DNA from 3 places in the Pseudomonas sp. AMR01 genome. Region 2 is predicted to be linked to each of the others. Evidence: predicted binding sites of a transcription regulator. Region 2 holds the regulator's gene; each other region holds the start of a gene.
The links. Region 2 encodes sigma-54, which starts transcription at its own class of promoters, with help from an activator protein. Its sites were predicted from a motif close to ANTGGCATNNANNTTGCTNT; they were not measured.
Positions count from the first base shown of each region.

Region 1: a site for sigma-54 is predicted at 673-692, ahead of glnA (glutamate--ammonia ligase). Genes of this name have one in related genera too.
Region 3: a site for sigma-54 is predicted at 1,069-1,088, ahead of Q7C20_RS26210 (flagellar hook-length control protein FliK). Genes of this name have one in related genera too.

Region 1 covers NZ_JAUTYR010000007.1:43,337-45,607, reverse strand. The annotation lists gene thiI (tRNA uracil 4-sulfurtransferase ThiI) at 1-458, opposite strand, end outside; gene glnA (glutamate--ammonia ligase) at 792-2,198, shown strand; gene Q7C20_RS09160 (DUF6124 family protein) at 2,270-2,271, opposite strand, start outside.
Region 2 covers NZ_JAUTYR010000004.1:224,719-226,989, reverse strand. The annotation lists gene lptB (LPS export ABC transporter ATP-binding protein) at 1-311, shown strand, start outside; gene Q7C20_RS06180 (RNA polymerase factor sigma-54) at 497-1,990, shown strand; gene hpf (ribosome hibernation-promoting factor, HPF/YfiA family) at 2,209-2,271, shown strand, end outside.
Region 3 covers NZ_JAUTYR010000067.1:6,959-9,229, reverse strand. The annotation lists gene Q7C20_RS26220 (SpoIIE family protein phosphatase) at 1-626, shown strand, start outside; gene Q7C20_RS26215 (Hpt domain-containing protein) at 657-1,004, shown strand; gene Q7C20_RS26210 (flagellar hook-length control protein FliK) at 1,137-2,271, shown strand, end outside.

The DNA of each region.
Region 1 (2,271 bases), on a different contig from region 2:
CGCACTTCAATTTGCGGTGCTTTCAGGGAAATTCCGGCGGCGCCGCACTCGCGACGCAGCTTGCTGCCGACGTATTTTTCGATGTCCATGGAGCTGAACGAGTGCTTGCCGGCGCGCTTGCAACGCACTGAAAAAATCTTCCCCTCAAGCTCACTGCCAAAGTGCTGTTTGCACTTTTCGGTGACGTCGTCGAAGTCGCCCAGCGGGTACTCGTCGACCTGCAGAAAATGCGCGATGCCCGGCATGCAGCTCAGGCGTTCGGTCATGTCCTTCAAGGCTTTGGCGTCGGTCAGGCGGGTTTCCAGCTCGAGGTTGTCCCACACGCCATTCACCACCACAGCCGGGTCCAGGTCTCGGAGCACGGCACGGATGTTCTTGGCCAACTGACGGATGAAACGCATCCGTACCGGTCGGCTCTTGATGGTGATCTCGGGGAAGACTTTTACGATTAATTTCATGGAAACAGTGCGCGCTGGGCCTGCCGAAAAAGGGGGGCGCGGATTATAGCGGAAATCGCTCAAGGTTTAACCAGTTAATATGCACTGCACGTCACGCGCACCAAAACGGGTCATTTGCGCAAATAAGCGCTACATTGCAGTGCGCTTTTTATTCCGTTTCAACGGATTGCACCTTTATAGGGGCCATTTTGACGCAATAAGGCCATGTTGGCGCACTGGCATGCAATTTGCTCTCTTGTGAGGCAGGTTGCCTTGGTCGAGTATTCGCGCCGGCATCACCAACATTCTAAGGGCTAACTCCACTACCCAGCCCGAAGCCACCCGGAGGACACCATGTCGAAGTCGGTTCAACTCATCAAAGATCATGACGTTAAGTGGATTGATCTGCGCTTCACGGACACAAAAGGCACTCAGCACCACGTGACCATGCCGGCTCGCGATGCGCTGGATGATGCTTTCTTCGAAGAAGGCAAAATGTTCGACGGTTCCTCCATTGCTGGCTGGAAAGGCATCGAAGCCTCCGACATGATCCTGATGCCGGACGACAGCACTGCCGTTCTCGACCCGTTCACCGAAGACCCAACTCTGATCATCGTCTGCGACGTGATCGAGCCTTCGACCATGCAAGGCTACGACCGCGACCCACGTGCGATCGCCAAGCGTGCCGAGGAATACCTGAAGTCGACCGGTATCGGCGACACCGTATTCGTAGGCCCGGAGCCAGAATTCTTCATCTTTGATTCGGTCAAGTTCAAGTCCGACATCTCTGGCTCCATGTTCAAGATTTTCTCCGAGCAAGGTTCGTGGATGTCCGACCAGGACATCGAAGGCGGCAACAAAGGCCACCGTCCAGGCATCAAAGGCGGCTACTTCCCGGTTCCTCCGTTCGACCACGACCACGAAATCCGTACCTCCATGTGCAACGCCATGGAAGAAATGGGCCTGGTCATCGAAGTTCACCACCACGAAGTGGCGACTGCCGGCCAGAACGAAATCGGCGTGAAGTTCAACACCCTGGTGGCCAAGGCTGACGAAGTTCAAACCCTGAAGTACTGCGTACACAACGTGGCTGATGCCTACGGCCGTACCGCTACCTTCATGCCTAAGCCGCTGTACGGCGATAACGGTTCGGGTATGCACGTTCACCTGTCCATCGCCAAAGATGGCAAGAACACCTTCGCTGGCGAAGGCTATGCCGGCCTGTCCGACACCGCCCTGTACTTCATCGGCGGCATCATCAAGCACGGTAAGGCCCTGAACGGCTTCACCAACCCGTCGACCAACTCCTACAAGCGTCTGGTCCCAGGTTTCGAAGCGCCGGTAATGCTGGCCTACTCGGCCCGTAACCGTTCCGCCTCGATCCGTATTCCTTACGTGTCCAGCCCGCGCGCTCGCCGTATCGAAGCTCGCTTCCCGGACCCGGCAGCCAACCCGTACCTGGCCTTCGCTGCCCTGGTAATGGCCGGCCTGGACGGTATCCAGAACAAGATCCACCCAGGCGACGCCGCCGACAAAAACTTGTACGACCTGCCGCCTGAAGAGGCCAAAGAGATCCCACAAGTGTGCGGCAGCCTGAAAGAAGCCCTGGAAGAACTGGACAAGGGCCGTGCGTTCCTGACCAAGGGCGGCGTATTCAGCGACGACTTCATCGATGCTTACATCGAGCTGAAAAGCGAAGAAGAAATCAAGGTTCGCACCTTCGTACATCCACTGGAATACGAGCTGTACTACAGCTGCTGATCCGGTAGCGCCGCGTAAAGTGGCGTGATGAAAAAAGACCGCCTTCGGGCGGTCTTTTTTTTGCCCGGAATTT
Region 2 (2,271 bases):
CCGGCGGTGAGCGTCGCCGTGTGGAAATCGCCCGCGCCCTGGCCACCGCACCCAAGTTCATCCTGCTGGACGAACCGTTTGCCGGCGTCGACCCTATCTCGGTCGGCGACATCAAGCAGATCATCCATCACCTCAAGGCCAAGGGCATCGGCGTGTTGATCACTGACCACAACGTCCGTGAGACGCTCGATATCTGTGAAACGGCTTACATCGTCAACGATGGCCAGCTGATCGCCGAAGGCGATTCCGCGACTATCCTGGCCAACGAACTGGTCAAGGAAGTGTACCTGGGCCACGAGTTCCGCCTGTAAGCAGTGTGGTGTTGCGGTTGTTTGCCGGAGTGCGCGGGAGTCAATAAAAACCTCGGTTTTTTTATTGTTACCGCGCTCTAGGCAAAGCACCCGATATCAGGCATATAATTTGCTTATGTTTGGCGCTCACGCGCCCTGTCGTGGATGGCGCATTGCGCCGGCGAATAAGGTGTTAAGCCCCTGCCATGAAACCATCGCTAGTCCTGAGAATGGGCCAGCAGCTGACGATGACACCGCAGCTGCAACAGGCCATCCGCCTGCTCCAATTGTCGACCCTGGACCTGCAACAGGAAATCCAGGAGGCCTTGGAATCCAATCCGATGCTCGAACGCCAGGAAGAAGGCGACGACTTCGATAATGCAGACCCGCTGGCCGACAACATCGAGCAAAAACCCAATCCCGACGTGCAGGAACCCTCCTACCAGGAAACCGCCCCTACGGTGGACAACCTTGAGGAAGGCGAATGGAACGAACGCATTCCCAACGAGCTTCCCGTGGACACCGCGTGGGAAGACGTTTACCAGACCAGCGCCAGCAGCCTGCCCAGCAATGATGATGACGAGTGGGACTTCACCACCCGTACGTCTGCCGGAGAGAGCCTACAAAGCCACTTGTTGTGGCAACTGAACCTGGCACCGATGTCGGACACTGATCGCCTGATCGCTGTCACCCTGATCGACTGCATCAATAATCAGGGTTACCTGGACGAAACCCTTGAGGAAATTCTTGAGGCATTCGACCCGGAACTGGATATCGAGCTGGACGAAATCGAAGCTGTCCTGCACCGCATCCAGCAATTTGAGCCCGCCGGTATTGGCGCGCGCACCCTCAGCGAGTGCCTGTTGCTGCAATTGCGCCAACTGCCGGCCAAGACGCGGTGGCTCAGCGAAGCTCAGCGCCTGGTTACCGACTACATCGACCTGCTGGGCAGCCGTGACTACAGCCAGTTGATGCGCCGCATGAAGCTCAAGGAAGATGACCTGCGCCAGGTTATCGAGCTGGTACAAAGCCTGAACCCACGCCCAGGCTCGCAGATTGAGTCCAGCGAAGCCGAATACGTCGTCCCTGATGTGATCGTGCGCAAGCACAACGAACGCTGGCTGGTGGAGCTGAATCAGGAATCGGTGCCGCGCCTGCGGGTCAACCCGCAATACGCAGGTTTTGTGCGCCGCGCCGACACCAGCGCCGACAACACTTTCATGCGCAACCAGTTGCAGGAGGCGCGCTGGTTCATCAAGAGCCTGCAAAGCCGTAACGAAACATTGATGAAAGTGGCTACCCAGATCGTCGAGCATCAGCGCGGCTTCCTGGAATATGGCGACGAAGCGATGAAGCCGCTCGTTCTGCACGACATCGCCGAAGCGGTGGGCATGCACGAATCGACGATTTCCCGGGTAACCACCCAGAAATTCATGCATACCCCGCGCGGTATTTATGAGTTGAAATACTTTTTCTCCAGCCACGTCAGCACCTCCGAAGGCGGCGAATGCTCGTCCACGGCGATCCGCGCGATCATCAAAAAACTGGTTGCCGCGGAAAATCAGAAAAAGCCATTGAGTGACAGTAAGATCGCTGGTTTACTGGAGGCACAAGGCATTCAGGTCGCCCGTCGAACCGTCGCCAAGTACCGCGAGTCCCTCGGGATCGCGCCTTCCAGCGAGCGTAAGCGTTTGATGTGACGGGCGGGCCATAGCGTTCCGGAATGCGTTATAAAACTCGCCGAGCGGCGATCAGGCAAGGCAAAAACAGGCGAGGAAGCGCAGTTCAGGCTCCTAAATGAGCATTCCGAGCCTGTTTTTGACGCAGCATGATCGACGCGAAGGCAGTTTTGGAATGCATTCCAGTGGCAGGCGCTTTCGCCTGTCGCGTTATGCACTGGCAACGAAGGAGAAGCTGTATGCAAGTCAACATCAGTGGACACCAGTTGGAAGTCACCAAGCCCCTGCGTGAGTACACCGAG
Region 3 (2,271 bases), on a different contig from region 2:
TTGAGCAGGCCCTGGCAGCGTTTCGCGGCGAGGCGCGGGATGATGTGAGCATGGTGGAAATCACCTTGCAGTCCGACCAGCCAGTGCGCACGTGCGAACCGATCTACACCGACAGCGGCCAGTCGTGCCCGCTGGATTGGTCGGTGAGTTTCGAATTTCGCGCGCAGACCCTCAAAAGTTACAACCCGTTGCCGTATTTGCTGCAACTGCTGTTGGAGATTCACGGCCTGCGCGAGCAGAGCGGGGCGCTCTACAGCGTGATGGCCGAGCTGTATTCCAACGCGCTGGAGCATGGCGTGCTGGGGTTGGATTCGCGGCTCAAGTGTGATGCTCAAGGGTTTGCCGAGTATTATCGCCAGCGCAATGAGCGGTTGGCGCATTTGAACAGCGGTTACGTGCGTGTGCATGTGCAGGTGGTGCCGACCAGCGCCGGCGGCAAGATGACCTTGCGCGTTGAAGACAGTGGGCCTGGGTTTGACGTGGAACAGGTGTTGGCGCAGCCGCTGGATGCGGACCGTCTGTCTGGCCGGGGGTTGAGCCTGGTGCGTCAATTGAGCAGCGCTGTACGCTGGTCCGACGGCGGGCGTAGTGTGTGCGTGGAGTTTTGCTGGGGGGCTCTGGCATAATCCGCCGATTCTTGATCAAGGAGCGAGCAAGTGGCTGAGATTCATCTGGACCCTGATGTGTTGTCGGGTTTGCAGGAGGTTATGGAGAGCGAGTATCCCAAGTTGCTGGATACCTTTCTCGATGACTCACAGAAGCGCGTCGAGGCTTTGCGCAAGTCTCGGGACGATGCCAAGGCGTTGGGGCGGATTGCGCATAGCTTCAAGGGCAGCAGCGGGAACCTTGGGGCCGTGAGGTTGGCGCACTTGTGCCAGCGGTTGGAGCTTGAGTCGGTGGGGTCTGCGGCGGGGGAACTTTGGGCGTTGGTGGATCAGATTGATCATGAGTTTGCTTTGGTTCGGCCGATGTATGAATCGGAGCGGGAGCGGTTTCAGCTTTAGTTGCAGCCCTTTCAAGCTCTTTAGGCAGAACAGGTACAACACAGAAATCCCCACAAACCAAAAACCTGGCCCGACTCTTGCTCTACCTCCATCACTGCATCCCCGATCCCCATGCAGTGGAGACCTTTACTTATGCCAGTTGCCCCGAATTCGCTTCTTCAGGCTGCCCCCGCGGCCAAGCCTCAAGCGCCTGCCGTCACCCCGCCGGCAGCGGCTGTGGACCCGCGAAACAAGGCCCCTGGCTTCGCTCAAGTGTTCGCGACTCAAGGCTCAAAACCCACGGTAAAGCCTGACGACGCACCGGCCAAGCCAGCGCGCGACAAGCCTTCCGATGCCAGCGCCAAGCCTGCCGCCACCACCGAAAAACCTGTCGCCACCACCGACAAGCCTGCCGCCAGCGCGCCAGCGGTTGCCGATAGCGGCAATCCCTTGCCTGCCACGCCGCCGGCCAAGCCGGACGACAGCGCCAGCGCTGACGACGACAAACCCACCGACCCATCGCTGGCGCAGCAGCCCGCAGTTGATCCCGTCGTCGACCCGGCACTGATTGCCACGGTTACGCCCGTTGCCGTCCCTGTCACCGTGCCCGTGCCTGTGCAAACCCCGGCACCGGTGGCTGCCACGACGGACGACAAATCCCAACCGGTCGTCGCCACACCCGTCGCCGCGCCGGTCGATGCCAAGCAACCGGCCTTCGACCCTGAAGCCGACCCGCTGGACTCAATGCCGGCCGTGCGCCTGGCGATGGAGCAGGGCGGTCACGTCTCGGCCAGCAGCCAGACCCCGCAGAAAGCCGCGCCGACCACGACGCAGGATCAGCCGACCGCTGCACAGAATTTCGCCACCGGCCTTGCATCGATGGTCGACCAGCAAGCCACCAAAGACAGCACTGACCAGGGCGGCGACAAAGCCTTCAGCGGCCTGATCGAAGGCGGTCTCAAGGATTTGAAAAGCGCCAACAGCGACACTCGCGTTGACAATTTCACCGACCGCCTGGCCGCGCTGACCCAGGCCGCCACGCCGAAAACCGCCAACGCTTTGCCACCAGTGGCCAACGCGCCGCTGGCCATGCACCAGAGCGGCTGGACCGAAGAAGTGGTCAACCGCGTGATGTACCTGTCCAGCGCCAACCTCAAGTCGGCAGAAATCCAGTTGCAGCCGGCCGAGTTGGGTCGTTTGGACATCAAGGTCAATATCACGGCGGATCAGCAGGCCCAGGTGACCTTTATGAGTGGCCACGCCGTGGTGCGTGAAGCCCTGGAAACCC